Regions from separate parts of the Planococcus liqunii genome, predicted to be linked through region 1. Evidence: a T-box and tRNA genes for the amino acid it is inferred to sense, from the RefSeq annotation. Region 1 holds a T-box; the other holds one or more tRNA genes.
What was found. The T-box of region 1 lies ahead of trpS (tryptophan--tRNA ligase). A T-box ahead of a tRNA ligase gene usually reads a tRNA of that ligase, here a tRNA-Trp.
Positions count from the first base shown of each region.

Region 2: it has a tRNA-Trp gene. The T-box ahead of trpS (tryptophan--tRNA ligase) is inferred to sense a tRNA for this amino acid. The anticodon was not compared.

Region 1 is NZ_CP129238.1:2,715,936-2,730,866, forward strand. Features, by position in the region: gene QWY22_RS13735 (peptide ABC transporter substrate-binding protein) at 1-1,131, opposite strand, end outside; gene QWY22_RS13740 (DUF3899 domain-containing protein) at 1,426-1,713, shown strand; T-box leader at 1,757-1,967, shown strand; gene trpS (tryptophan--tRNA ligase) at 2,012-3,001, shown strand; gene QWY22_RS13750 (peptide ABC transporter substrate-binding protein) at 3,046-4,746, opposite strand; gene opp4C (oligopeptide ABC transporter permease) at 4,935-5,852, opposite strand; gene opp4B (oligopeptide ABC transporter permease) at 5,865-6,830, opposite strand; gene opp4A (oligopeptide ABC transporter substrate-binding protein) at 6,985-8,712, opposite strand; gene QWY22_RS13770 (ABC transporter ATP-binding protein) at 8,741-9,751, opposite strand; gene QWY22_RS13775 (ABC transporter ATP-binding protein) at 9,748-10,794, opposite strand; gene fabF (beta-ketoacyl-ACP synthase II) at 11,045-12,286, opposite strand; gene QWY22_RS13785 (beta-ketoacyl-ACP synthase III) at 12,314-13,246, opposite strand; gene QWY22_RS13790 (DUF2929 family protein) at 13,434-13,619, shown strand; gene QWY22_RS13795 (ATP-dependent Clp protease ATP-binding subunit) at 13,651-14,931, opposite strand, start outside.
Region 2 is NZ_CP129238.1:1,099,323-1,114,253, forward strand. Features, by position in the region: rRNA gene QWY22_RS05440 (16S ribosomal RNA) at 350-1,899, shown strand; tRNA gene QWY22_RS05445 (tRNA-Ile) at 2,002-2,078, shown strand; tRNA gene QWY22_RS05450 (tRNA-Ala) at 2,088-2,163, shown strand; rRNA gene QWY22_RS05455 (23S ribosomal RNA) at 2,286-5,220, shown strand; rRNA gene rrf (5S ribosomal RNA) at 5,341-5,456, shown strand; tRNA gene QWY22_RS05465 (tRNA-Asn) at 5,470-5,544, shown strand; tRNA gene QWY22_RS05470 (tRNA-Ser) at 5,551-5,640, shown strand; tRNA gene QWY22_RS05475 (tRNA-Glu) at 5,667-5,741, shown strand; tRNA gene QWY22_RS05480 (tRNA-Val) at 5,858-5,933, shown strand; tRNA gene QWY22_RS05485 (tRNA-Met) at 6,177-6,253, shown strand; tRNA gene QWY22_RS05490 (tRNA-Asp) at 6,258-6,333, shown strand; tRNA gene QWY22_RS05495 (tRNA-Phe) at 6,352-6,427, shown strand; tRNA gene QWY22_RS05500 (tRNA-Thr) at 6,452-6,527, shown strand; tRNA gene QWY22_RS05505 (tRNA-Tyr) at 6,531-6,614, shown strand; tRNA gene QWY22_RS05510 (tRNA-Trp) at 6,623-6,696, shown strand; tRNA gene QWY22_RS05515 (tRNA-His) at 6,717-6,792, shown strand; tRNA gene QWY22_RS05520 (tRNA-His) at 6,837-6,912, shown strand; tRNA gene QWY22_RS05525 (tRNA-Gln) at 6,922-6,993, shown strand; tRNA gene QWY22_RS05530 (tRNA-Gly) at 6,999-7,073, shown strand; tRNA gene QWY22_RS05535 (tRNA-Cys) at 7,082-7,155, shown strand; tRNA gene QWY22_RS05540 (tRNA-Leu) at 7,165-7,248, shown strand; gene QWY22_RS05545 (DUF47 domain-containing protein) at 8,259-8,876, shown strand; gene QWY22_RS05550 (inorganic phosphate transporter) at 8,892-9,890, shown strand; tRNA gene QWY22_RS05555 (tRNA-Leu) at 10,005-10,088, shown strand; gene QWY22_RS05560 (hypothetical protein) at 10,162-10,701, opposite strand; gene QWY22_RS05565 (VOC family protein) at 10,991-11,371, shown strand; gene QWY22_RS05570 (cation-transporting P-type ATPase) at 11,747-14,410, shown strand; gene QWY22_RS05575 (ATP-binding protein) at 14,486-14,931, opposite strand, start outside.

The DNA.
Region 1 (14,931 bases):
TACTTCACGGAAGTCTTTTTTGCTTTCATCAAATGTGAATTCAGTTGGCACTAAGAAATCAGCTGGAAGTGATCCGTTTGCCAATACTACGTCAACCAAATCTTGTTTGTTGTAAGCCATTGAAATCGCTTTACGGATGTTTACGTTAGCAAGTGGTGTTTCTTTTCCATTGCGCTCTTGGTTGTATTTCAAGTAGAACACAGTTGGTTCTAATTCTCTTACTACTTCTGGGTCATCAGCATATTGCATTGCGTATTCACCAGATAGACCAGCACGGTCTTTTTCGCCTGATGTATAAAGGTTAACCCCTGTACCAGACTCTTTAACAACGTCTACGTTGATTTTATCAAGTTTTACAGTTTCAGCATCCCAGTACTCAGGATTTTTTTCCATTGACCAAGTCAGGCCAGTGCCATCCCAGTTTGTCAATGTGAATGGTCCGTTGTAAAGAAGGTTTTCTGAGTTAGAAGCGTAAGCATCGCCTTTTTCAGTAACGAAAGCTTCTTTTTGCGGCAAGAATGTACCAAATGCCATCAATGAGATGAAGTAAGGAACCGGACGCTCAAGTGTTACCACTAGAGTTTTTTCGTCTTTAGCTTCTACACCAAGCTCAGCTTTGTCCATTTTGCCTTCTGCAATAGCTGCAGCGTTTTTAATCGTTCCAGCCATCATATAAGGACCATAAGGTGATCCAGTAGCCGGGTCAACTGCACGTTGCCAAGAGAATACGAAATCTTGTGCAGTTACAGGTGAACCATCTGACCATTTAGCATCACGCAATTTAAAAGTGTAAGTCAAACCGTCTTCGCTGATTTCTGGTTCTCCTTCAGCTACTGCAGGTTCTGCAATGTTTTCCTGGTTCAAGCGGTACAAACCTTCGTTAACATTGTTCATAATGTTGAATGCTACAGCGTCTTCAGCAAGAGCTGAATCCATTGTTGGTATTTCTGCACTTTCCATCAAGTTCAGTTCTTGGACTGAGTCCAAATCTCCTGATGCACTTTCTTTCTCTTTGTCGCCTTCTGAATCTGATGGTTCAGTTGAAGTATCTTCCCCGCCGCCACATGCTGCTAGGAAGGCACTAAGAACTAAAACCAGGCTTAGTAGCCAAAATACCTTGCTGTTTCTCACTTACGTGACCCCCTTAAATTTTCTGAAAAATTGGTACACTGTTTATTATACATAATCTTTTTTGCTTGTACAGCACTTTTTTTTGACTAGTTACAACTTTATAACAATGGCATGTCAATAATGTTACACGAAAGAGCATGAATATTGGATTTATGAGGAATTTTTAACAAAAATATTTTCAATAATTTTTGATTTTTTTTATATTTTCTTCTACAATAGATTAGAATTGGGGTGCGAAAAATGAAAAAATCCTTTATTGGAATAATCATTATACAAGTTTTAATACTTTTGACCATGGTGTTTAGGAGTGAACCATTCTCTCTTTTATCCTATATCAATAATTCTTTTGTCTACGGAGGTACTGTATTATTTATTGGTTTATGGGTTTTTGTAATCAGAACCGGAATTTTTGACATCTTTACGATGAGCATGCGAAAAGTCTATAAAGGCAAATCCACGTTGGAAGATGACGAAATGCGCTCCCCGTCGGAAATAATGGCCATCTCAAGCGCTCCATTATTGATCATCGGCGGCTTTACGCTGGCAGCCATGATGATTTCACTCATTATTTATCAGTTGTAAGCTTGCTAATAAAAACTTCTTTGTATTATAATAAATCAATATACAATGAGCGATGAAAAAGAAGAGTAAATGCTGTTCCTTCTATAGAGAGTCTGTGGCTGGTGGAAACAGATGAAGTGCAGCATTGAATGGACTTTTGAGCTGAACCGGTGAAATAACAGTAGCCGATTTCGTGATCTTCACGTTATGAAGAAGAGTGGCCGGTGACGGCAACTAGGGTGGTACCGCGGAAAGACACATCATTCGTCCCTTTTTTTGGGGATGTGTGATGTGTTTTTTATATTGAGGAGGAATTTGGATGAAAAAAATCTTTTCAGGCGTCCAGCCTACCGGTACCGTTACACTCGGAAACTATATCGGCGCATTCAAGCAATTCACCGATTTGCAGGATGAGTATGATTGCATTTTCTGCATCGTGGACCAGCATGCCATCACGATGCCGCAGGACCGGCTGGAATTAAGAAAGAATATCAAAGCATTGGCTGCATTGTATTTGGCGGTTGGAATCGACCCGGAAAAAGTAACGCTCTTTATCCAATCGGAAGTTCCAGCTCACGCTCAGGCGGGATGGATGATGCAATGCATTTCAACCATCGGTGAACTGGAGCGCATGACGCAGTATAAAGACAAGTCAGCGAAGAGCACCTCTGTTTCTTCGGGGCTGTTGACTTATCCGCCATTGATGGCTGCAGATATCCTGCTGTACCAAACCGATGTCGTGCCAGTAGGCGATGACCAGAAGCAGCATATTGAACTGACCCGAGATTTGGCGGAACGATTCAACAAACGCTATAACGAAGTATTGAAAATTCCAGAAATCCGTGTACCGAAAAACGGTGCCCGTATCATGTCGCTTCAAGATCCAACCAAGAAGATGAGCAAGTCGGATACAAACAAAAAAGCGATAGTTACGCTGTTGGATGATTTAAAAACCATCGAGAAAAAAATCAAAAGTGCCGTTACCGACTCTGAAGGCATCGTGAAATACGATCCTGAGAACAAACCAGGTATTTCAAACTTGCTTACGATTGAAGCCGCATTGACCAACGAAAGCATTGAATCGCTCGTTTCGAAATACGAAGGAGCCGGCTATGGCGATTTCAAAGCTTCTGTCGCCAAAGCGGTCACCGGCCACCTTGCGCCAATTCAGGAACGCTACAAGGAATTGCTGAATTCTGAAGAGCTTGACCGAATTTTGGATGAAGGTGCTGAGAAAGCCAATTTCTTGGCTAATAAAACCTTAAAGAAAATGGAAAATGCGATGGGCTTGGGCCGAAAGCGCAAATAACGAAAAGGCTGCCGTTATGGCAGCCTTTTTTTGTCTTTTAAAATTTACTGTTTTCCTGAAATGTATGCCCATTTGTAGCCGAAATCCCCGCCGAATGGATGAACAACTATGTCGTTGACATATGGTTTCTGCAGCGCCATGGCTCCTCGCTGATAAATCGGTGCAATAGCCGCGTCCTCTTCAATCAGGATGTGCTCAGCCTGCGCCATGGCATCCCAGCGTGCCGGAATATCGAGTGCCAGATCGCCTTTGGCTGATTCCACCAGTGCATCGAATTCAGGATTTGAGTAGCCCATTTTGTTTTGAGGAGATCCGGTTACAAACAAATCGATGAATGTCATCGGGTCTTGATAATCCGGGCCCCATCCTGAATTTTGGATTTCAAAGTCCTGTGCTTCATCCAATTCCAGTCGGACATTGAAAGGAACTGTCTTGATGGAGATGGTCAGCCCTTCAAGGTTTTCTTCCAGCTGTGCTTTTAAATATTCATTCATCTTTTTGGATAGTTCGGTGTCGTCCCCTAAATATTCAATCGTGACTTCCGTCAATCCTTCTTCTTCCATCCCTTGTGCCCATAGTTTTTTCGCTTCTTCTGCATTGTATTCATTCATGTCGCCGTTGACTTCCCGGAAGTCTTCCTGGTTTTCATCAAATGTAAATTCAGCCGGCACCAGGTAGTTTGCTGGCAAAGAGCCGTTCGCAAGTACAACATCCACCAAATCTTGTTTGTTGAAAGCCATTGAAATTGCTCTTCGGATATTTTCATTGGCCAATACAGTAGGCTGCCCATTCCGTTCCTGATTAAACTTCATATAAAAGATACTCGGTTCAAGTTCTCTTACCACTTCCGGGTCATCCGCGTATTGCATGGCAAATTCACCAGATAAAGTGGTACGGTCTTTTTCTCCTGAATTGTAAAGGTTGAGCCCTGTCCCGGCATCTTTTACTACATCGACATTGATCGTTTCAAGTTTAACGGTTTCTGCATCCCAATACTCTGGATTTTTCTCCATTGACCAAGTTAAGCCGGTACCGTCCCAGTTTGTCAGGATAAACGGTCCATTGAACAGAAGGTTGTCTGAATTAGAAGCATATGCCCCGCCTTTTTCAGTGACGAAGGCTTCCTTTTGCGGCAGGAAAGTTCCGAAAGACATCAACGAAAGGAAATAAGGGACCGGACGTTCCAGCGTCACCACCAAAGTTTTGTCGTCCGTAGCCTCAATGCCAAGCTCTGCTTTATCCATCTTGCCTTCTGAAATTGCCGCCGCATTTTTAATGGTGCCGGCCATCATATAAGGACCATACGGAGAACCGGTGGCTGGATCTACGGCACGCTGCCAGGAGAAGACAAAGTCCTGAGCGGTGACAGGTGTACCGTCAGACCAGTTGGCTTCGCGAAGCTTAAATGTATAGGTCAACCCATCTTCGCTGACTTCCGGTTCCCCTTCTGCGATTGCCGGTTCTGCTATGTTTTCCTGATTCAGACGATACAATCCTTCATTGACGTTATTTAGAATATTAAAAGCCACTGTGTCTTCAGCTAAGGCAGAATCCATCGTTGGAATTTCAGCACTTTCCATCAAATTCAGCACCTGTTCGGAATCCAACTCTCCTGAGGCACCGCCTTCAGTTCCTCCTTCTGAATTTTCTGGAGCCGGGCTATTACTATTGCCGCTGCATGCTGCGAGAAAAAAACTAAATCCCAATGCCAAACAGAGAAACCAGTACATCTTCTTTCGATTCACTTAGCTCTCCTCCTTATTTTCCCGAAAAGTCTGTTAACTAGATTATACAACTTATAACCAAAGTGTATAGTATTTATTTGATATTTATCATCTATATGAACTCAAAATTATTATATATAATAGTAGAAAGTCAAAAACATTTATTTTTTTAAATCAAAAAGGGCTGCTATAAAAGCAGCCCTTCGGGTTTAACGCAATGATTTTGGATTTAAGGCGTCTTTCAAACCTTCACCAATAAAGTTGATGGAAAGGATTGTCAGGGTAATAACTAAAGCTGGCGGCATCCAAATCCATGGTTTGCCTTGCAAAACATCCGGCTCATTGGCAGAAGACAGCATATTGCCCCAGCTTGGCGTCGTTTGGGGAACTCCAAAACCTAAGTAGCTTAAAGCCGATTCCACGACAATCATGCTGGCAAAGATTAAGGTTCCTTGGACAATAATCGTCGACATAACATTCGGCAACAAGTGTTTTCGGATGACTTTCCACGGCGAACAGCCAATCGACAAGGCAGCGAGAATGTATTCGTTCTCTTTTTCTGCCAGCACTTTACTGCGCACCAGCCGTGCCACACCGCCCCAGCTAAGTACCCCAATCACCATGATCAGCACCCAAAGGCCATCTACAATCCCATAGAGAACCGTATTCAATACAATAACGAAGACCAGGAACGGAAAGTTTAAAACGAAGTCAGTAAAGCGCATTAAAATGCTGTCTACTGCCCCGCCAAAAAATCCTGCGATGGATCCGACTACCGTTCCGAGTGTAATAACCATCAACGTCGCACTAAAACCTACTAATAGAGAAACCCGTCCTCCGTAAAACAAACGCGTTAATACATCCCTTCCGCTTTTATCCGTTCCAAGAATATGTTCACCATTTGGCTGAATGTTCATAGAACTGATATTCACTTTTGTAATATCTGGATTCGGCGACAGATAAGGCGCAAGAAACGGTGCCAGTAATGAGATAACAGTTACGATTATGATGAAAACTGTACTCACCATCGCCAATTTATTGCGCAAGAACTTTTTCCGGGCAATCTGCCATGGAGATAAGCTTCTTTCCGGCTTCTTCTGCTGTGTAATAGTGGTTGATGATGCCATATTTGCTCCCCCCTAATCCAAACGGATTCGTGGATCCACGATCCCATAAAGTATGTCTGCTATTAAATTTCCTGCTAATGTTAAAAATGACAAGAGCATCGTTAATGCCATCAAAGTCGGATAATCCTGGTTCGTTACCGAATCGAGGAACAATTGGCCGATTCCCGGATAGGTGAAAATGGTTTCTGTAATAATAGCTCCCCCAATCAATGCAGCAAAATCAAAGCCCAGGAACGTCACCAGTGGAATGATTGAATTCCGTAAAATATGGACGTTGTAAATTTTCTTCATCGGCGTACCTTTTGCCCGGGCTGTCCGCACGAAATCTTTCCGCGAGTTTTCAATGATGTCATTGCGGAGAAACTGCGTATAAGAGGCCGTGCTCATCGCCCCAAGTACAATGGCTGGCAGCAGGACATGATGCAGCCGGCTGAGCCAGTATTCAAGGGTGCCGTCTTCAATCAAAATATCTACAGATCCCCCGAACGGGAACCAGTTTAAATGGAATGAGAAAAAGTAAATCGCAAATACAGCTGCTACAAACGAAGGAATTGCCAGCATCACATAATTGATGCCTGCGATGGCGTTATCACCAATGGTGTACGGATTCCGTCCGGAATACATACCCATGATAAAAGCCAGGATATATGTGATCAATAGCGCCATTACACCAAGAAAGAGGGTGTTTGGAATTTTTTCCATGATGACATCTGCAACCGGCACTTTAAAACGCGTCGATTTGCCGAAGTCCCCTTGCACAAAATCCGTAACCCAATTAAAATACTGCACCGGTAACGGATCGTTATAGCCCAGTTTTTCTCTCATCTCTGCAATATACTCAGGATTCGTATTAAGTGGATCGATTTCACCGCTCAATGAATCGCCTGGCATTAGCTTGGCAAGGGAAAAAACAACAATTGAAATAAGGATGAGCATAGGAATCATTCCAAGCAATCTTCTAAATGTGTATTTCAGCATATATACTCTCCTTGTCCGTGTTAGTCTTAGTTGCGCTCTCCCGCACGGTAAGAGCTGCTTGCCTTCAAGCATTCCTTACCGTGCATAAGAGCATCCATATAATTATTCAACGATGGGCTTTTTCAGCCCATCGTTGAATGTTGAGACTTGCTTGTTATTCTGTTACAAACCATTCAGCTGGGCTGTTTGAGCCGGAGACATCGTATTTCGTCCCGCCGACACGCTTGCTTTCAGCTACGATTTCTTCTAATTCTGCAATATAAAGCATTGGAACTTCTTCGTTTACAATCTTTTGCCATTCGATATACAAATCAGTACGTTTTTGCTGGTCCGTACCGACAATATCAATATTCAAAGCATCATCGAGCAATTTATCCGATTTAGGATTATTGTAGCGAGGGTAGTTCCATAATTGGTTTGCTTTCCAAAGGCCAGATGGATCCGGATCTGTACCAGTTCCCCATCCTCCGAAGAATGTTTCAATAGAAGGATCGTCTTTTTCGATCATTTCATAGTACAAGTTAACTTCGACCATTTCCAATTCTGATTTAATGCCGACTTCTTCCCAATATTGCGTAATCGCTTGTGCACGTGACTCGAACGTCGGGTTTCCTGTTGCATAGTGGGAGAATTTCACAACAAACTCATCGCCGTTCGGATCTTCACGGAAGCCGTCGCCATTTGTATCTTTGTATCCGGCAGCATCCAGCATTTCTTTTGATTTTTCCGGATCGTATTCATACGTGTTCAATTCGCTGTCGTCTGCAGCGTTCCAGTGAGCAGTCGGAACCGGTTTGTTTGCAACTTTCGCGTAGCCGAAGAAGAAAGCATCAACCCATTCCTGGCGGTTGATGGCGTACATCATCGCTTGGCGAAGTTCTTTGCTCTGATATTTTGGAAGTTCTTCAGTGATGGTCTGTTTTTCATTATCGAACTTGCCAAGCTTGAATCCTACATAGTAGTAAGATAGCCCAGGGTACGTAATGATATCTACATTTTCCAAAGGCTCTACTTCAGGGCCTGAAACCGGCTGAAGGCTGATCATATCTACATCGCCGTTTTGCAAAGCGCCAACTACTGAAGAGTTGTCGATTACACGGACTACGATTTTATCCAAGTTCACATCGCCATTCCAGTATTCATCGAAACGTGACATTTCAACAGATTCACCAGGGACGATTTTATCCACTTTGAATGGCCCGATGCCGATTGGCGTTGTACGCACCCATTCAGATGCCGACATCTCAGCAACTGGAACATCTCCAAGTACAGATTCCGGGAGCGGGTAAGACCAAAGGTTTGTTAAATTATTTACTCGAGGCTGGTCAAAAGTGATGTTGATTTCGTAGTCATTCACGACTTCAACCCCGGAAATTGTATCGGCTTCTCCTTTGCGGAAAGCTTCTGCGCCCTCAATTGTCTGGACGTTTGTATAGCGAGGGCCGTCATAGTCAGGGCTCGCGATTGTTTCAAAAGCGAATAACCAGTCATTAACTGTCAGTTCTTCGCCATTATGCCATTTTACGCCTTCTTTGAACTTGAAGTTGAAGACTTTATTGTCTTCTGTTGTCCAAGAAGCTACGTTTGGTTCGGGTTCTAATTTTTCATTGTAGTTAATCAAAGATTCATCAAACAGACCGATAATTTGTGCATCTGTCTCAATGCCGTAAAATGCGTAGTTGAAAAGACCTTCAGGTGGAGTATCAATTCCGTAAACCATCGTACCGCCTTTTTGCGGTTCGCCTTCTGCTGCTGAATCTTTGCCGTCGTCTTTGGATGCATTATCTTTTGACGAGCTGTCTTCCTCTCCCCCACAAGCTGCCAAAAATGCAGCAAGGGCAAGAATCAATGCAAATAGCCAGAATATCTTCCTGTTCTTCATTCATTTTCCCCCTAAATGTTTTTTTGATTTAATACAGCAAACACGCAACATGATGGCCCGGCCGCACTTCTTTTAATGGCGGCTTCTCTTTCGAGCAGATATCCATTGCCATTGGGCAGCGCGTATGGAACGGGCATCCCGACGGCGGATTTTGCGGGCTTGGTACATCGCCCTGCAGCACAATCCGTTCTTTCTTAATCGCCGTATTCGGTTCCGGGATTGCAGAAATCAAAGCCTGTGTGTAGGGATGCAGCGGTTCTCTGTATAAATCTCTATTTGAAGCAAGCTCAACGAGATTGCCCAAATACATCACTCCGATTCGATCGCTCATATGTTTTACCACGCTAAGATCATGCGCAATGAACAAATAAGTTAAATCGAATTCTTTCTGCAAATCTTTCAGCAGGTTCAATACTTGTGATTGGACCGAAACATCCAATGCCGAAACCGGCTCATCGGCCACAATCAATTTTGGGTTTAGCGCGAGTGCTCGGGCAATCCCGATGCGCTGCCGCTGGCCTCCAGAGAATTCATGGGCATATTTGTAATAGGCCTCCTCAGGAAGTCCGACGCGAGTCAGTAAAGACTTAATCTCTTGTTCCAACTGTTCCTTATTGCGCTTTTCGTAATTGAGAATTGGTTCGGCAACTATATCTCCAACCATTTGCATCGGGTTCAATGATGCATAAGGGTCCTGGAAAACCATTTGAAAATCGCGTCGTGCTTTTTGAAGTTTGGATCCCGACACTTTGGTGATATCTTTTCCTTCGAAAAGTATTTTGCCATCGGTAGGCTTTAACAACCGCAGTATGGTACGGCCAGTCGTTGATTTCCCACAGCCGGACTCTCCGACGAGCCCGAGTGTCTCTCCTCTTCGGATGGTGAAAGAAACATCATCCACCGCTTTCACATTGCCAACCACTCGCTTAAAAAAACCGCCGGTCACAGGATAATAGGTTTTAAGATTCTGCACGTCCAGCAGAACTTCCCTGCTTTCCAAGCTATCAATTCTTTCTTGTATGAAATCTCTTGTTGTCATAAAACAGTAGCCCCTTCTTTTTGTGGTTTTTGTCCTTCCGGCCAGCTTTCTTCGTAAAGAAGGCACGCAGCTTCATGGTCTCGTGCCACTGCCCCGAGCTGAGGCGTTACAGTCAAACATTCCGGCATTGCTTTCGGACAACGGTTCGCAAACCGGCAGCCCACTTGAGGCATATTTATAATAGAAGGAACCAATCCATCAATCGTCGCTAATTTCTCTACATCTTCATCCATTTTCGGAATGGCTTTCATTAGTAAGTCTGTATAAGGGTGCTTAGGGTGGTTGAAAAGTTCGTCTACTGACGCCCGTTCTGCAATTTTCCCAGCATACATGACAATGACCTCGTCACAGATTTCCGCAACTACCCCAAGATCGTGTGTAATCAGGATAATGGACATGTCATTGGTTTCCTGAATGCCTTTCAGCAATTCCAGAATCTGCGCCTGCACCGTTACATCGAGCGCAGTAGTCGGCTCATCGGCAATCAGCAATTTGGGCTGGCAGGCAATCGCCATCGCAATCATGACACGCTGCCTCATCCCGCCCGACAATTGGTGGGGGTATTCGTTCACGATTTTATCAGCGCGGGGGATTCCGACACTTTTAAGCAGTGAAACCGAACGGAGGCGTGCTTCTTTTTTCGTGATGTTTTCATGGTTCAATATCACTTCTTCGATTTGGTAACCTATCGTAAAGACGGGATTGAGTGAAGTCATCGGCTCCTGAAAAATCATGGATATATCTTTTCCTCGGAGTTTATTCATTTTCTTATCCGACAGCTTGGATATGTTTTCACCTTCGAATTCAATTTCGCCGCCGCGGATCTTGCCGATTCCCGATGGCAGCAACTGCATGATCGACAGCGACATTACACTTTTTCCACAGCCTGATTCTCCAACAATCCCAATAATTTTCTTGCGGTTTACGTCAAATGAAACGCCTTCTACAGCGTTGTAAAATTCTCCATCAATTTTAAAGCCGGTTTGAAGATTTTTTACTCGAAGAAGGGGTGCCGTCTTATCGGATGAGTATTTAACTGTCATGTCAACACCTCAAAATTCTTTTTTTTCTGTTAATTTGGATTGATTAAAGTTTATTACAAAAACATTACATAATCAATGTATTTTTCAAAATTTTAGTAATCGTTAAACTATTCCGTAAACTTAAATAAGACTGAAAACCTTATGGACTAAGGTTTTGTTAGTATTGTATTTAACTTTATTTTTTTGGATAAATTTCCTTAAATATAAAAAAACCGCCAGGCTTTAGCAGCCTGACGATTAACTTCAAATATTATTCTTTGAATTTCTTTAATACGATGGAGGCATTGTGGCCGCCAAATCCTAATGAGTTGCTCATTGCATAGGTGAAATCACCAAGCCGCGCTTCGTTTGGTACATAATCCAAATCGCATTCCTCATCTGGTGTACTATAGTTGATTGTCGGCGGCATGATGCCTTCCTTCAGAGACAAGGCAGTGAAAATAGCTTCTACGCCACCTGCAGCGCCAAGCAAATGGCCTGTCATTGATTTTGTTGAACTCATGCCCAATTTATAAGCATGTTCCCCGAATACAGTTTTGACTGCCATCGTTTCAAACAAATCGTTGTATGGCGTACTCGTTCCATGGGCATTGATATAGCCAATCGACGTTTTTTCAACGCCGCCGTCAGCCAATGCTTGCTCCATTGCACGGGCCGCGCCTTCTCCTCCTGGAGCTGGAGCGGTAATATGATGGGCGTCGCCTGTAGAACCGTAGCCAACGATCTCTGCATAAATTTTGGCACCGCGTGCTTTAGCATGTTCATACTCTTCCAAGATCACAATCCCGGCGCCTTCCCCAATGACAAATCCGTCACGGTTTTTATCAAATGGACGGGAAGCTGTCGCTGCATCCGGGTTCGTCGTCAATGCCGTATTTGCAGTGAAGCCGGCAACGGACAAGCGTGTGATCGGTGCTTCTGCGCCTCCGGAAATCATTACATCGGCATCACCGCGCTGAATCACTTTAAAGGCATCGCCTATTGAGTTCGTGCCGGAAGCACATGCAGTAACCGAACAGGAGTTGATGGCTTTTGCGCCAAAGTAAATGGAGACTTGGCCCGATGCCATATCCGGAATAATCATTGGCACGAAGAACGGACTTACTCGACGCACGCCGCGATTATTCAATACTTCCAACTGGTTTTCGATTGTTTCCATTCCACCAATTCCTGATCCAATCCAAACGCCTGTCCGAAGAGCCGTTTTTTCATCCAGCTCAAGATTGGCATCTTTCATCGCCATAATGGATGATGCCAATGCGTAATGCGTAAAACGGTCCATTTTTCTGGCTTCTTTTTTCTCGATATAGTCTTCTATGGAAAAGTCTTTAATTTCGGCAGCTACTTTAGCCGGATACTGGTCCGCGTCCAATCTTGTCAGTGGACCAACTCCTGATACGCCATTTTTTACGGATTCCCAAGTTGTCTCTATGTTGTTTCCTAATGGAGTTACAGCACCGACTCCAGTGATTACTACTCGACGATTCGTCATTCTATCTTCTTCCTTTCGATTGTACAATTATTTGCCCCATCTCATTGCTATTGCGCCCCAAGTCAATCCGCCGCCAAAGCCGACCATCACGACGACATCATCTTCTTTGATCCGTCCCTCTTCGACATCTTCGACCAGTGAAATCGGAATAGAAGCTGCAGATGTATTGCCGTATTTATGGATAGTCTTCGACATTTTTTCAATCGGCAGGCCTAAACGTTCTCTTGACGCTTCCATAATCCGGATATTCGCCTGGTGCGGAATCAGGAAGCTTACGTCTTCCTGGCTTAGCCCTGCTTTTTCAATAACATTTGCCGCAGATTCGCCCATTTGGCGAACAGCGAATTTAAACACTTCACGCCCATTCATCACCAAGTATTCATCTTGGTACAAATGTTTTCCGCCAGTGCCGTCCGCTCCCAGCTCAAAGGAAAGGATTCCGCGCCCTTCCGATACTTTCCCGAGAACAGCAGCTCCTGCTCCGTCACCGAAAAGCACAGCCGTGTTGCGGTCTTCCCAGTTAGTGATTTTAGATAATTTTTCTACTCCCACAACGAGAACATATTTATATACATCAGATTCAATAAATTGTTTTGCAGTTACGAGTCCATACATAAATCCTGCACATGCAGCCGAAAGGTCCATTGCAGCAGCATTGACTGCGCCAATTTCCTGTTGGATGGCACATGACATCGAAGGGAACGGCTGGTCCGGTGTGACGGTCGCAACCAGAATCAGACCGATTTCCGCCGGGTCTATTCCAGCATCCTCAATGGCTTTCTTCGCTGCGTCCAACGCCATATGGGAGGTGTCCTGATCATCTTTTGCAATCCGGCGCTCTTCAATCCCGGTCATCGTACGGATCCATTCATCTGAAGTATCCATGCGTTTTTCCAGATCGAAATTCGTTAGCTTATCTTCAGGCAGGCATCTGCCTATGCCGATAATTCCTGCATTCATTATTGGTCCCTCTTTTCAATTAACATCAATTATTAGTACCTGGTAATAATAATACGCCCTTTCATCAATTTTTTCAACTTACTGACATACTTCAGACAAATTATTTTTTTATATGATAAACTTTCTTTCTGTCAGAGAGGCTCTATGATATGATGATAGAAGATATTTCTATGTTGAGGTGAAACTAATGCAATATATTGGAACATTCTTATGGTCATTTTTATTAATTTCTTTGTTGAACTACGTAGTAAGTGCAGTCCAAAACGTACATTTTGATTTTATGCTGGGCGTTTATATTTCTATAGGGGTTTCTGTCCTGATCTTTGTAATTTCTGCAATTATTCCGGATGAGCCTGTAGCTGAAAAGCATTAATCATGAAAAGAAGCGTAATCCGGAATCCGGATTACGCTTCTTTTTTGTTGATAATTAATTTTCCATAGTCCATGCCCAATTGCAGAACGGTATTTGGCGCAAGGTCGCCTTTGATCAATTCCCGTGCGATTTTCGTTTCAATTTCGCGTTGGATAAAGCGTTTCAAAGGACGGGCTCCGAACAGCGGATCCGTTCCCGCTTCAATGATGTACTCGATTACCGAGTCATCTACTTCCAGCCCTAGCTGCTGCTGTTTCATGCGTTTAGCCAATTCAGCCAGCATTTTCTTCGCAATGCCATAAAAGTGGCTGTTATTCAACGCGTGGAAAATGACGATATCGTCAATGCGGTTCAATAACTCCGGTTTGAAATGCTTTCGAAGTTCCGACATCACGACATCTTCAATGTTGTGTTCCGTATCTTCCGCTCCGATATAGGCAGAACCGATATTCGAAGTCATGATAACAACCGTGTTCGAGAAGTTGACAAGCCGTCCCTGGCTGTCTGTAATGCGGCCATCATCCAAAATCTGCAGCAGAATATTTGCGACGTCCGGATGCGCTTTTTCGATTTCGTCCAGCAATACAACAGAGTACGGGTTGCGTCTGACCGCTTCCGTCAACTGGCCGCCTTCTTCATAGCCGACATAGCCCGGAGGTGCGCCGACAAGACGGGAGACGCTATGCTTTTCCATATACTCCGACATGTCAATCCGGATAAAATGGTCTTCCGAATCAAACAGGTTCGCTGCCAGCGATTTCGCCAGTTCCGTTTTCCCGACTCCCGTAGGGCCAAGGAAGATAAATGAACCGATTGGCTTCTGTTCATCTTTGATGCCGGCGCGTGCACGCCATACCGCTTCCGTCACAAGCTCGACTGCCCGGTCTTGGCCGATGACGCGTTCTTTTAAGGTGTCGCCGAGGCGCAGCAATTTCTCGCGTTCGCCTTCCACCAGTTTCGTTACCGGAATCCCTGTCCATCTGGCGACGATTCCGGCGATTTCATCGTCGGTCACTTCTTCCCGCAGTAACCGGGCCGCTCCGTCTTTTTTCAGTTCCCCTTCAAGAGCCGCCAATTCTTTTTCCAATTCCGGAATTTTTCCGTGGCGCAGTACGGCAGCGGCATTCAAATCGTACTTATTTTCCGCGTCTTCCAGCTGTCGACGGTATTGATCCAGCTTCTCGCGTTTTTCCTGGATTTTTTTCAACGATTCTTTTTCTGTTTTCCACTGCTGCTGCATGCCAGAAGATGACTCCTTCAGCTCGGCAATTTCTTTGCGCAATGTTTCAAGGCGCGTAATGCTGGCCGTGTC
Region 2 (14,931 bases), 1.6 Mb from region 1:
CGTATTATGATAATACACGTCGCAAAGAGAGATTAAGTTTTTTCAGGATAATAAAACATTTCGAAAAAGCTTGACGCCAAACGACAACGATGTTAAATTAAAGAAGTCGCTTTTACAGGACGAAAACATGAACCTTGAAAACTGAACAGCAAAACGTCAACGAAAGACGTCACGAGCGCCTTGGCGCGAGAACGGCTTTTGCGAAGGTTGCCTCAGGCAATCGGCGCAAGGGTGCGTGAGCAACACGGTGTTCGTGGCTTAACATACTGATCAGGCATTGCCAGATCAAGCGACTCGTGCGTTCTTCGGAACGGCGAGACGCCAGCAGAATTTGAGCAATCGGTTCTCTATAATGGAGAGTTTGATCCTGGCTCAGGACGAACGCTGGCGGCGTGCCTAATACATGCAAGTCGAGCGGAACACTTGGAGCTTGCTCCAAGCGTTTAGCGGCGGACGGGTGAGTAACACGTGGGCAACCTGCCCTGCAGATCGGGATAACTCCGGGAAACCGGTGCTAATACCGAATAGTTTGACCTCCCTCCTGGGAGGTTACGGAAAGACGGTTTCGGCTGTCACTGCAGGATGGGCCCGCGGCGCATTAGCTAGTTGGTGGGGTAACGGCCCACCAAGGCGACGATGCGTAGCCGACCTGAGAGGGTGATCGGCCACACTGGGACTGAGACACGGCCCAGACTCCTACGGGAGGCAGCAGTAGGGAATCTTCCGCAATGGACGCAAGTCTGACGGAGCAACGCCGCGTGAGTGATGAAGGTTTTCGGATCGTAAAACTCTGTTGCGAGGGAAGAAACCGTGCCAATTAACTACTGGCACCTTGACGGTACCTCGCCAGAAAGCCACGGCTAACTACGTGCCAGCAGCCGCGGTAATACGTAGGTGGCAAGCGTTGTCCGGAATTATTGGGCGTAAAGCGCGCGCAGGCGGTCCTTTAAGTCTGATGTGAAAGCCCACGGCTCAACCGTGGAGGGTCATTGGAAACTGGGGGACTTGAGTGCAGAAGAGGAAAGTGGAATTCCATGTGTAGCGGTGAAATGCGTAGAGATGTGGAGGAACACCAGTGGCGAAGGCGACTTTCTGGTCTGTAACTGACGCTGAGGCGCGAAAGCGTGGGGAGCAAACAGGATTAGATACCCTGGTAGTCCACGCCGTAAACGATGAGTGCTAAGTGTTAGGGGGTTTCCGCCCCTTAGTGCTGCAGCTAACGCATTAAGCACTCCGCCTGGGGAGTACGGCCGCAAGGCTGAAACTCAAAGGAATTGACGGGGGCCCGCACAAGCGGTGGAGCATGTGGTTTAATTCGAAGCAACGCGAAGAACCTTACCAGGTCTTGACATCCCGCTGACCGCCTTGGAGACAGGGCTTTCCCTTCGGGGACAGCGGTGACAGGTGGTGCATGGTTGTCGTCAGCTCGTGTCGTGAGATGTTGGGTTAAGTCCCGCAACGAGCGCAACCCTTGATCTTAGTTGCCAGCATTCAGTTGGGCACTCTAAGGTGACTGCCGGTGACAAACCGGAGGAAGGTGGGGATGACGTCAAATCATCATGCCCCTTATGACCTGGGCTACACACGTGCTACAATGGACGGTACAAAGGGCTGCCAACCCGCGAGGGGGAGCCAATCCCAGAAAACCGTTCTCAGTTCGGATTGCAGGCTGCAACTCGCCTGCATGAAGCCGGAATCGCTAGTAATCGTGGATCAGCATGCCACGGTGAATACGTTCCCGGGCCTTGTACACACCGCCCGTCACACCACGAGAGTTTGTAACACCCGAAGTCGGTGAGGTAACCCTTGTGGAGCCAGCCGCCGAAGGTGGGACAGATGATTGGGGTGAAGTCGTAACAAGGTAGCCGTATCGGAAGGTGCGGCTGGATCACCTCCTTTCTAAGGATATATTCGGAACGAAACCTGCGGGTTTCGGTTGACGTTTTGCGTTCAGTTTTGAAGGTTCAGTAGAACTTTCCTGATCATTTTGAATACCCAAGAGGGCCTATAGCTCAGCTGGTTAGAGCGCACGCCTGATAAGCGTGAGGTCGATGGTTCGAGTCCATTTAGGCCCACCATAACTTCTTGGGGCCTTAGCTCAGCTGGGAGAGCGCCTGCCTTGCACGCAGGAGGTCAGCGGTTCGATCCCGCTAGGCTCCACCAATCGTTTTCTTTTTTTTTGCGCGAAAACGAGCTTGTTCTTTGAAAACTGGATATGACGACATTGAAACAACGAAAACAAGCAACACGAGTGATGAGACCGATTTATCGGTCGACTTTCTAATGGTTAAGTTAGAAAGGGCGCACGGTGGATGCCTTGGCACTAGGAGCCGAAGAAGGACGGCACTAACACCGATATGCTCCGGGGAGCTGTAAGTGAGCATTGATCCGGAGATTTCCGAATGGGGGAACCCACCGCCTTTAATGGGGCGGTATCCATGTGTGAATTCATAGCACATGAGAAGGCAGACCCAGGGAACTGAAACATCTAAGTACCTGGAGGAACAGAAAGCAAATGCGATTCCCTGAGTAGCGGCGAGCGAAACGGGATCAGCCCAAACCAAGAGGCTTGCCTCTTGGGGTTGTAGGACACTCAATACGGAGTTACAAAAGAAGCGGTTAGGCGAAGCGACCTGGAACGGTCCGCCACAGTGGGTAACAGCCCCGTAGCCGAAAATCGCTTCCCTCCTGAGTGGATCCTGAGTACGGCGGAACACGTGAAATTCCGTCGGAATCCGGGAGGACCATCTCCCAAGGCTAAATACTACCTAGTGACCGATAGTGAACCAGTACCGTGAGGGAAAGGTGAAAAGCACCCCGGAAGGGGAGTGAAACAGATCCTGAAACCGTGTGCCTACAACTAGTCAAAGCCCGTTTATGGGTGATGGCGTGCCTTTTGTAGAATGAACCGGCGAGTTACGATTGCATGCAAGGTTAAGGTGAGAAGCCGGAGCCGCAGCGAAAGCGAGTCTGAATAGGGCGAATGAGTATGCAGTTGTAGACCCGAAACCAGGTGATCTACCCATGTCCAGGGTGAAGGTAAGGTAACACTTACTGGAGGCCCGAACCCACGCACGTTGAAAAGTGCGGGGATGAGGTGTGGGTAGCGGAGAAATTCCAATCGAACCTGGAGATAGCTGGTTCTCTCCGAAATAGCTTTAGGGCTAGCCTCAAGATAGAGAATCCTGGAGGTAGAGCACTGTTTGGACTAGGGGCCCATCCCGGGTTACCGAATTCAGACAAACTCCGAATGCCAGTGATTTATGCTTGGGAGTCAGACTGCGAGTGATAAGATCCGTAGTCAAGAGGGAAACAGCCCAGACCACCAGCTAAGGTCCCCAAATATCCGTTAAGTGGAAAAGGATGTGGCGTTGCTTAGACAACCAGGATGTTGGCTTAGAAGCAGCCATCATTTAAAGAGTGCGTAATAGCTCACTGGTCGAGTGACACTGCGCCGAAAATGTACCGGGGCTAAACGGATTACCGAAGCTGTGGATGGACATCTCAGATGTCCGTGGTAGGAGAGCGTTCTAAGGGCGTCGAAGCGGGACCGGAAGGATCCGTGGAGCGCTTAGAAGTGAGAATGCCGGTATGAGTAACGAAAGACGGGTGAGAATCCCGTCCACCGAATGCCTAAGGTTTCCTGAGGAAGGCTCGTCCGCTCAGGGTCAGTCGGGACCTAAGTCGAGGCCGATAGGCGTAGACGATGGACAACAGGTTGATATTCCTGTACCACCTCCCCGCCGTTTGAGCAATGGGGGGACGCAGAAGGATAAGGCGAGCGCGCCGTTGGTTGAGCGCGTCCAAGCAGCAAGGTGGGAAACGAGGCAAATCCCGTTTCCGCAAACATTGAACTGTGACGGCAAGGGGCATTGCGCCCTGGAGTCCCTGATTTCACACTGCCAAGAAAAGCCTCTAGCGAGGCGGGAGGTGCCCGTACCGCAAACCGACACAGGTAGGCGAGAAGAGAATTCTAAGGTGAGCGAGTGAACTCTCGTTAAGGAACTCGGCAAAATGACCCCGTAACTTCGGGAGAAGGGGTGCTCTGGTAGGGTGTATAGCCCGAGAGAGCCGCAGTGAATAGGCCCAGGCGACTGTTTAGCAAAAACACAGGTCTCTGCAAAACCGTAAGGTGACGTATAGGGGCTGACGCCTGCCCGGTGCTGGAAGGTTAAGGGGAGTGCTTAGCGCAAGCGAAGGTGCGAACTGAAGCCCCAGTAAACGGCGGCCGTAACTATAACGGTCCTAAGGTAGCGAAATTCCTTGTCGGGTAAGTTCCGACCCGCACGAAAGGCGTAACGATCTGGGCACTGTCTCAACGAGAGACTCGGTGAAATTATAGTACCTGTGAAGATGCAGGTTACCCGCGACAGGACGGAAAGACCCCGTGGAGCTTTACTGCAGCCTGATATTGAATTTTGGTGCAACTTGTACAGGATAGGTAGGAGCCAGAGAACCCGGAGCGCCAGCTTCGGGGGAGGCGTCGGTGGGATACTACCCTGGTTGTATTGAAATTCTAACCCACGCCCCTGATCGGGGCGGGAGACAGTGTCAGGCGGGCAGTTTGACTGGGGCGGTCGCCTCCTAAAGAGTAACGGAGGCGCCCAAAGGTTCCCTCAGAATGGTTGGAAATCATTCGCAGAGTGTAAAGGCACAAGGGAGCTTGACTGCGAGACGTACAGGTCGAGCAGGGTCGAAAGACGGGCTTAGTGATCCGGTGGTTCCGCATGGAAGGGCCATCGCTCAACGGATAAAAGCTACCCCGGGGATAACAGGCTTATCTCCCCCAAGAGTCCACATCGACGGGGAGGTTTGGCACCTCGATGTCGGCTCATCGCATCCTGGGGCTGTAGTCGGTCCCAAGGGTTGGGCTGTTCGCCCATTAAAGCGGTACGCGAGCTGGGTTCAGAACGTCGTGAGACAGTTCGGTCCCTATCCGTCGCGGGCGCAGGAAATTTGAGAGGAGCTGTCCTTAGTACGAGAGGACCGGGATGGACACACCGCTGGTGTACCAGTTGTTCCGCCAGGGGCATCGCTGGGTAGCTATGTGTGGCCGGGATAAGTGCTGAAAGCATCTAAGCACGAAGCCCCCCTCAAGATGAGATTTCCCATTGCGCAAGCAAGTAAGATCCCTCAAAGACGATGAGGTAGATAGGTTCGGGGTGGAAGCGCGGCGACGCGTGCAGCTGACGAATACTAATCGATCGAGGACTTAACCAACACCGTTGTTCAATGTCGCATATCCAGTTTTGAAGGCACAAGCCGCAGGTTTTTTGAAAATAAAGCTTGCAATACCTTGTAGACTTGGTATAATAATACTTGTCTTTCAAAATAAATTGGTCTGGTAATGATGGCAAAGAGGCCACACCCGTTCCCATCCCGAACACGGAAGTTAAGCTCTTTTGCGCCGATGGTAGTTGGGGGTTTCCCCCTGTGAGAGTAGGACGTTGCCAGGCTGATCCATATTATTCCGAAGTAGCTCAGTGGTAGAGCACCGCACTGTTAATGCGATGGTCGTAGGTTCGAGTCCTACCTTCGGAGCCAACTTTTGGAGAGCTGTCCGAGTGGCCGAAGGAGCATGATTGGAAATCATGTAGGCGGGCAACCGTCTCAAGGGTTCGAATCCCTTGCTCTCCGCCAGTAGATATTCTTCAATACCAATTAATGGCCCCTTGGTCAAGCGGTTAAGACACCGCCCTTTCACGGCGGTAACACGGGTTCGAATCCCGTAGGGGTCACCAAATTACCAAACGAAGATGGTAATTTGCGACGACGCAGCGAAGCGAGGAAGGAGTATTCCTTTAACGTCTTCATAGCAGAGTTCGCAAATTGTCACAGATGTTGATTTATATTATACGGAGGATTAGCTCAGCTGGGAGAGCATCTGCCTTACAAGCAGAGGGTCGGCGGTTCGATCCCGTCATCCTCCACCATTTCCAACATACATAATTCCAGTAATGATTTGAAAAGTTTCTTCTATTATATAAGATATTCCTTTAACGCTGAAATGCCTTACAAAGTGAATATAAGTATGATAAAGTAAGAACAATACGATCGTCGCGGATAGAAAAAATCGCTGAACGAAGACAACGATTAACACCGAAGCAGCCGAAAGGCGATGCAGGTGTCCATCAAGCGAAAGCGCAAGAGTAACACTGTATCACCTATATTATTGTCGCGGGGTAGAGCAGTTCGGTAGCTCGTCGGGCTCATAACCCGGAGGTCGCAGGTTCAAATCCTGCCCCCGCAACCAAAAAGGTCCCGTGGTGTAGCGGTTAACATGCCTGCCTGTCACGCAGGAGATCGCCGGTTCGATCCCGGTCGGGACCGCCATTTTTATCTTAATTACGTGGGTCAGTAGCTCAGTTGGTAGAGCATTAGATTGAAGCTCTAAGTGTCGGCGGTTCGATTCCGTCCTGACCCACCATTTTTTTATTTTTTAATTCTCCATGCCGGAGTAGCTCAACTGGTAGAGCAACTGACTTGTAATCAGTAGGTTGAGGGTTCAAGTCCTTTCTCCGGCACCACTAGGTGGGGTAGCGAAGTGGCTAAACGCGGCGGACTGTAAATCCGCTCCTTCGGGTTCGGCAGTTCGAATCTGCCCCCCACCACCAGTTTTTATAGGGGCATAGTTTAACGGTAGAACAGAGGTCTCCAAAACCTCCGATGTGGGTTCGATTCCTACTGCCCCTGCCAATTTTAAATTTTATATGATGGCGGTCGTGGCGAAGTGGTTAACGCACCGGATTGTGATTCCGGCACTCGGGGGTTCAATTCCCCTCGTCCGCCCCATGTTTTTTCTTTTAATAACTAATCGATATACCAATAATATTATGGCGGTCGTGGCGAAGTGGTTAACGCACCGGATTGTGATTCCGGCACTCGGGGGTTCAATTCCCCTCGTCCGCCCCATCCAATTATTGGGGTATAGCCAAGCGGTAAGGCAACGGGTTTTGATCCCGTCATGCCCTGGTTCGAATCCAGGTACCCCAGCTTTTGCGGAAGTAGTTCAGTGGTAGAACGCCACCTTGCCAAGGTGGAGGTCGCGGGTTCGAACCCCGTCTTCCGCTCCAAAAGTTATGGCGGCATAGCCAAGTGGTAAGGCATGGGTCTGCAACACCCTTATCACCGGTTCGAGTCCGGTTGCCGCCTCCATCATAATTTGCCGGCGTGGCGGAATTGGCAGACGCGCGGGACTCAAAATCCCGTTCCTTCACGGGAGTGTCGGTTCGACCCCGACCGCCGGTATCAATTAAAAGGGCCTGCCTGCCCTTTATAAACTTCCAGTTTTGATTTATTTCAAAACTGGAAGTTTTTTTTGCTCATTTTAAAGAAAAGCCACGGTTTTTGTTTTCCATCAGAACTACGCTGACAGCAACCTGTGAAAAATAGAATGAAGGCATGAAGGATAGTACATGTGCTGAATTTGTTGGACTGGCGCTGTTTTAATGAATGGCAATTGTCTCATACATGAATCTATTCAAGAGAGGGAAGGACAGCGCAAGAAATGCTGCATTTGAGGATTGCCGCGTTAAAGAAAGAGTGAATTGCTTGAAGGCAGCATATGCAGCCGGGCATTACTTCATTAACAAGTGACTAATGCTTAAAGCTTAAATATCAACTCTAAAAGCCATTCAGGCGATTTAAGAGAGAGTTATGATCAAGTAGAGAGAAATGGCTTAGAGCTGGCGCAGGAGTGTTTAAAGCATGTGCTATAGGAGAGGGACTTAACGCAATGTCTTATGTTCAAGAAACGGAATTTATAAAATGCTATGTGGCTTGATCAAGCATCACAGTCGCCTAAATCCTGTTTGCCCTTATAATCTTTGCAGAATCGAGCGAAGTGAATGAAAGCCCACTAGATTATACTAAAAACAGTTTTGTAAGCATGGGAGAAAGCAAAGTTGTTGCTGCAAAATGCTGCGATTGACAGGGAGAATTAAGGCAGTGGCGTCCAGAAAAATTAACTGATGCTATTATCTTAAAAGCAAATCCTCCATAAGAGAGTATTACTTTAGAAAAAAATGAAACTATCCTTGCTATAGCTAAAGAGTAAGAAACAGTTGAATAATTACCTTCTTGTAGCATTTAGAGTCAAAATTTCTGGACTTTAATTGAAAAAAGGAGTATGTTATTTTCGTGGAAATTTTCAATATTACAGGATTGTAAATTTTATTAATATAGTATGCAACTGATGTTAAATAGTATATTATATAAAAGCTTAGATTTTATTTTATGAATATAGCGGAGGTAAGAAAATGGCTTTCAAGAAGAAAGATAAGTTTGCAGTTTTATTGGGTGAAATCGCATTGAATTTAAAAGAGAGTGCTGCTTATTTTGCGGATTATAAATTGCGGGAAATCAGCGATCTGAAAATATTTTCGAACACGATGAAGGATTACGAAACCAAAGGGGACAATTATGTCCATACGATTATCCAGGACTTGAATCAAGCGTTCATCACGCCGATTGAACGCGAAGATATCTTGGCCCTTGCCATGACGATGGATGACGTGCTCGATGGGCTGGACCATACAGCTTCCATGTTTGAAATGTATTCGATTATTAATGCAGACGAGTTCATGCTGGAGTTTGTGGAAGCGATTCGCTTGAGTACGATTGAAATTGAAACTGCTGTAGATTTAATGTCTTCTAAGAAATTGCCTGCTATGAGAGAGCATGCGATTAAGATTAAAGATTATGAATCCCAATGCGATGTGACAAGACGCCACGCAATCAAACACTTATTCCAGACGGAAAAAGACCCGATTCGCATTATCCAATACAAAGAAATCTACGAAGAACTTGAAGAAATTGCAGACCATTGCCAAAAGGTAGCAAATACATTCGAATCAATTATTATGAAAAACGCTTAAGGAGCAAGATGACCGATGGATATGGTGCTGCTATTAACAGTTTTAATTGTCGTTTTTGCTGTAGTATTCGATTTTATCAACGGCTTTCATGATACGGCCAACTCAATCGCTACGGCGGTTTCCACAAAAGCGTTGAAACCGCGCCATGCGATTATGCTGGCGGCAATTATGAACTTTGTTGGAGCTATGGCTTTTACCGGCGTTGCTAAAACAATTACAAAAGATATTGTGGATCCATTTACACTTACAAATGGAACAGTTGTAATCCTGGCAGCTTTATTGGCTGCTATTATTTGGAATTTGGTTACTTGGTACTACGGCATTCCGAGCAGCTCTTCTCATGCTTTGATTGGTTCGATCGCCGGAGCCGCAATTGCTGCAGCTGGTTTTACGGCTTTGAATTACGGAGGATTTATAAAGATTCTTCAAGCATTGATCCTTTCGCCGGTGCTGGCTTTTGCAGTCGGTTATATTGTTTACAGCATATTTAAAGTGGTGTTTAAAAATAATAATTTGACGAAGACGAACCGCAATTTCCGCTTGATCCAGATTGCAACTGCTGCATTGCAATCGTTCTCGCACGGTACAAACGATGCCCAAAAAGCGATGGGGATTATTACCATGGCTTTGATTGTTAATAATTATCAAAGTTCTGATGATATTCAGTTATGGGTACAGGCGCTTTGTGCTCTTGCCATGGCTCTTGGAACATCTGTCGGCGGCTGGAGAATCATCAAAACCGTCGGCGGCAAGATTATGAAAATCCGTCCGGTTAACGGAGTGGCAGCTGACCTTACAGGAGCAGCTGTCATCTTCGGGGCAACGTTCATTCACTTGCCAGTGAGCACGACGCATGTAATTTCGTCATCCATCATGGGTGTCGGGGCTTCACACCGGCTGAAAGGCGTTAAATGGGGCACTGCTAAAACGATGCTGATTACATGGCTGATCACGATGCCGATATCAGCTCTGCTAGCTGGAAGCATCTATTTTATCCTTAATATTTTCCTTTAAAACAGGGAGTAGGAACGCCGGAATTCTGGCGTTCCTACTTTTTTTAATATTATTGTGAAAAACTATTGGTGTTTTGAATAATTTATGTTATATTTATTAATGTCCTTTTGACATGCCGGCGTGGCGGAATTGGCAGACGCGCGGGACTCAAAATCCCGTTCCTTCACGGGAGTGTCGGTTCGACCCCGACCGCCGGTATACTCATCATCGCCATGCCAAGCGATGAACCTAAAAAGCCGATGTTCTGATTCTTTCAGAACATCGGCTTTTTTTATTTTGCGAATTCACAGCTTACGCGCTTGTTCTCCGGTGTGAACATTCCATCGGGGTTCTTTTTAAAGAGCCATGCGTGCAAGTCGTAATGCTGTCCTTTAGAGCCGTCGTGGTTATCCATTGGGCCTTGGAATTTCTCGTTGAATAATACGGGTGTTTTGTCTGTTTCTTCTGCAGGCACATACCATTCAGCTGCGACGAGTTTATAGCTGCCGTCCTTCAGTGGCTCATAAACCAAGATTTCCGGTCTTTTGATGTGGAGTTTTGCGTCATCCGCGCGGTTCGGTTTGACCAAGTGAATCCCCATATTCGGTACACAGGCTCCTGGAACTAATCCGGTGAATCCTTCATCCAGCGCAACATCGATGTCCCGGTACTTTTTAAGCGCTCTTTTGCTGATGGTCAGCTCCTTTTTCACAGTGAACTTGTAGTCGTAGTCGTCGCCACCGTTGTCGTGATGGCGTGGATGCGCACTGACTGATGACATGGCAGACAGGCTAAGAAATGCGACCATGATGGCGACGAGAAACTTTTTCATTGTACTTCCTCCTTGATAAATATTTAATATATGTATCAATAAATTGATATTTAGTTCAACTACATTATATACCTGATGATTTGAATTGCAAGACAATTCCGTTAAATATTCAGAATATTTTATACGATTATTTCAATTCTTTTGTATTTGACTTCAACAGAGCAACTGGGAGTAAACATAAAGGGGGCTTGGCCAACAGATACACCAGCAATGTTTCTTTTTGCTATTTAAAAGGGTTGAAGAGGCGAGAAGTTGAATTAAGAAACTAAAGCGAAAGGAGCTGCGGCAAATGAAAATCGACCGGCTGGATCATCTGGTTTTAACAGTCAGTAGCATCGAACGCACTTGCGAATTCTACCATGAAGCTTTAGGGCTGGACACCCATACATTTGGCGACAATAGAAAAGCTTTAAGGTTTGGAAACCAGAAAATCAATTTACATGAAAAGGGCAAAGAATTTGAGCCGAAAGCAAAAATGCCTACGCCAGGCAGTGCTGATCTTTGTTTTATAACGGAAGTTCCTATAGCTGAAGTTATTCAGCATTTGAAGAAATGTCATTTAGGAATTGAAGAAGGTCCGCTTGAAAGGACAGGAGCAACAGCAGGAATCACATCTGTCTACATCAGAGATCCAGATGAAAACTTAATTGAAATCTCTAATTATAATTAAGCAATGGCAGTAGAACTGGTTAGCAGTGAAAACAGTCTGAAATATAAAATTAAGTTCAATTGCTTCGTCATCAATGAGAGCCCTACAAAATACTTAAGTTGAATAAGCACCAATCGGTATTAGGAATGTAAGGCTCTCGCAAGCAGCATTCCGACTTAAGAAATACTGGGTATAATTGAAAAACAAAATGCGGATAGAAGGAAATTTACAACTAAAAATCTAAGTGGGCAATCAATTACTTTTGCATCGTAAATATAAAGATACAACAATTTTTTCGGAAACTTGTTATCACGGAACGAATACCATACAGTGAAGAATAGCAGAGACTTGCAGTCGTGGATAACAGAGAGGTGGAAGTTAGAAAGGGGCAGCCCCATGCAGAAAACGGCTTGGCATCAACTTACTGTTCAAGAAGTATTTGAAGCGCTTCAGACAGATGAAACGATAGGATTAACGGAAGAAGAAGCGGAAAAAAGAAGTAAGCAATCGGGGCTAAATGTGCTTCCGGAACCCAAAAAAGAACCAGCCATATTGCGATTTCTTAAACATTTCAATGACGTACTGATCTACGTCTTGATGGGAGCGGCAGTCATTACATTTCTATTGGGGCATTATATTGATACATCAGTCATTATACTGGTTATCGTAATCAACGCAACAATCGGTTTTTTTCAGGAAAGTAAAGCGGAAAAAGCACTAGAAGGCATACGAGAAATGCTGTCTTTAAAAGCAACAGTGGTCCGTAACGGTACGAGAACGGCCATTCGTTCTGCCGAGCTAGTATCAGGGGATATCGTTGTTTTAAGCGCAGGAGATAAAGTACCTGCAGATATCCGCATCTTTGAAGCGGTCAATTTGAATGTAGAGGAATCGTCTTTAACAGGAGAATCGGAATCGATTGAAAAAAGCAGCAGGGCATTGCTTAAAGACACAGTATTGGCTGACCGGTGGAATATGCTGTATGCAGGTACGTCTATTTCTTCAGGTTCAGGCATTGGAGTGGTAGTAGAAATTGGTAATAATACGGAGTTAGGGAAAATCAATGCCTCTATTTCTGAAGTGGATCAGCTGCAAACCCCATTACTCCGGCAGATTTCTGAATTTGGAAAAGTCATTTCCGCTATTATTTTGATAAGTGCAGCTATGATGTTCTTTATTGGATATATCTTTCATGACTACGGGACAGCAGAGCTGCTATTGTCGATTATCGGGTTAACCGTAGCGGCAATTCCCGAAGGGCTTCCGGCAGTCTTATCAATCATACTCGCAATTGGCGTGCAAAGGATGGCCGGAGAAAATGCAATTGTACGCAGTTTGCCTTCTGTTGAGACGCTAGGTGCTGTCTCTGTTATTTGTTCCGATAAAACGGGTACATTGACTAAAAATGAAATGACGGTTACGTCGATTTTGATGAGAGATGGAGATTTTGAAGTGACAGGAACAGGATATGCTCCAGAAGGCGCTATTTCATTGAATCAAAAGGAAGTTCGGCTTACGGAGTTTCCATTACTAAAGCGGTTTCTGGTTTGTGTTAAAACAGTCAATGAAGCGGACTTGAGATACAATAAGCAAGGCCATTGGGTTATTAGCGGTGATGCCACGGAAGGATGCCTCATCACTTTGGCTGAAAAAGCGGATGAAAGGGTTGGGAAATTGGAAAGCCAGTCCAAGATCCCTTTTGATTCGTCGTATAAATATATGGCTTCGCTTGTAGAGATGGAAGGGCAAAAAGTGATATTTGTAAAAGGAGCTCCTGAACAAATATTTAAAATGGCCAATCTAGAAACAGCCAATCATCAAGGGGCAATATGGCAAAAGAAAATACAGGAACACGCGAAAAAAGGAGAACGGCTAATAGCAGCTGCCGCAAAACCAGTTGATTTTTCTGTCAAGAGCATCGACCACAGCGACATGGAAAGCGGATTTGAAATCATCGGTTTGGCGGGCATTATCGATCCGCCGCGTGAAGAAGTGATCGATTCTATCCGGCAATGCAAAGAAGCTGGAATCCGTGTCAAAATGATTACGGGCGACCATAAGGATACGGCAGTAGCAATCGGCGCTAAAATGGGAATCGGAAGCGACGGTTTGGTAGTGGAAGGAAAAGATTTGGACCGGATGAGCAAAGAGGAATTGTCTGAGGCAGCGTTGAAATACGATATTTTTGCACGGACCAGCCCGGATAACAAGTTTCACTTGGTTCAGGCGCTTCAAGCTGAAGGCCATATTTGCGCCATGACCGGAGACGGGGTAAACGATGCACCTGCTTTGAAACGGGCGGATATTGGTGTGGCGATGGGCATCAAAGGAACGGAAGTAACAAAAGAGGCAGCGGATATGGTGCTGGTTGATGATAATTTTAATACGATTGTCAAAGCGGTCAAAGAAGGTCGGCGTGTTTACGACAATTTGAAAAAGACGATTTTATTTATCTTGCCGACCAATGTGGCGGAAGGTTTTTTAATATTTGTCAGTATCTTGTTCGGCACGGTAATGCCACTGACTCCCGTACAGATTCTATGGGTTAATATGATTTCAGCTGTCACGATTTCAATGGCGATTGCATTTGAAAAGCTGGAACCCGGTGCTATGAAAAGGCCGCCTAGAAGACCCGACACAAAGCTGTTGAGCCGTTATTATCTTTTCCGTATTGCGTTTGTTTCTGCCGTAATCTGCGGTGGGATACTAGCTATGCTGGAAGAAGCAAAGGACATGAACTATAATGCAGCTATCCTTCATACCATGGCGCTGCAAGCATTGGTGATTTCTCAATTGCTTTATTTATTCAATTGCAGAAGTGAAAAAGGATTTGCATTTAACCGAGAATTCTTTTCGAATAAAGCCGCTTTTCTTGTATCCGGTATTTTGATTGCCGTCCAACTGGCGGTTACTTACGTTCCTTTTATGAATATCTTATTGGGCACCGCACCACTTGCACTGGAATATTGGGTGTGGCCACTGGCTATTGGCCTCATTGTGTTTGTTATGGTAGAACTGGAAAAATGGGTGGCTCGCAAATTTTTTACGGCAAAATCATAAACTGAACGATCCGAATTGCATATGTTGAAGTAAAATTTTTTCTGAAGTTTATAAGATAGATGCATTGGTTTAGTATCAGGTATTTATTTTCGCCATTAGAAACTGAAGCCGCTGAAAATTTTCTTCCCCAATTCTACGCCTGATTTTCCCTCGTTTCATCGCTGGGGCTTCTCGATGTTCGTCAATCAGCAGAAGCACATCGAAAACGAATGGTTCTGGGTACTCTAAAGCAGAAAGAATCGGATAGGCCATGTACATGGAAACATGCTCATAGCCATAGAAGTTGTCCTGTTCAATAGGCACAGGTTTCCGGACATGGGGCTTGCCAATCCCATGGAGAAGCATTGCCCAGGAAAGAAGAGCGCGTTCTTGGCGGTTCAGAACATCCAGTTGAACCTGTTTAAACAGTTTATAGGAACGGTAAGCGACGGCTTCCATTTCAGGGTGAGTGATGAGTGCGCTTGATTCTTCAAACGATCTGTAGAGGGCAAGGATATCTTCGAACGTGGTGTTTTCAGACC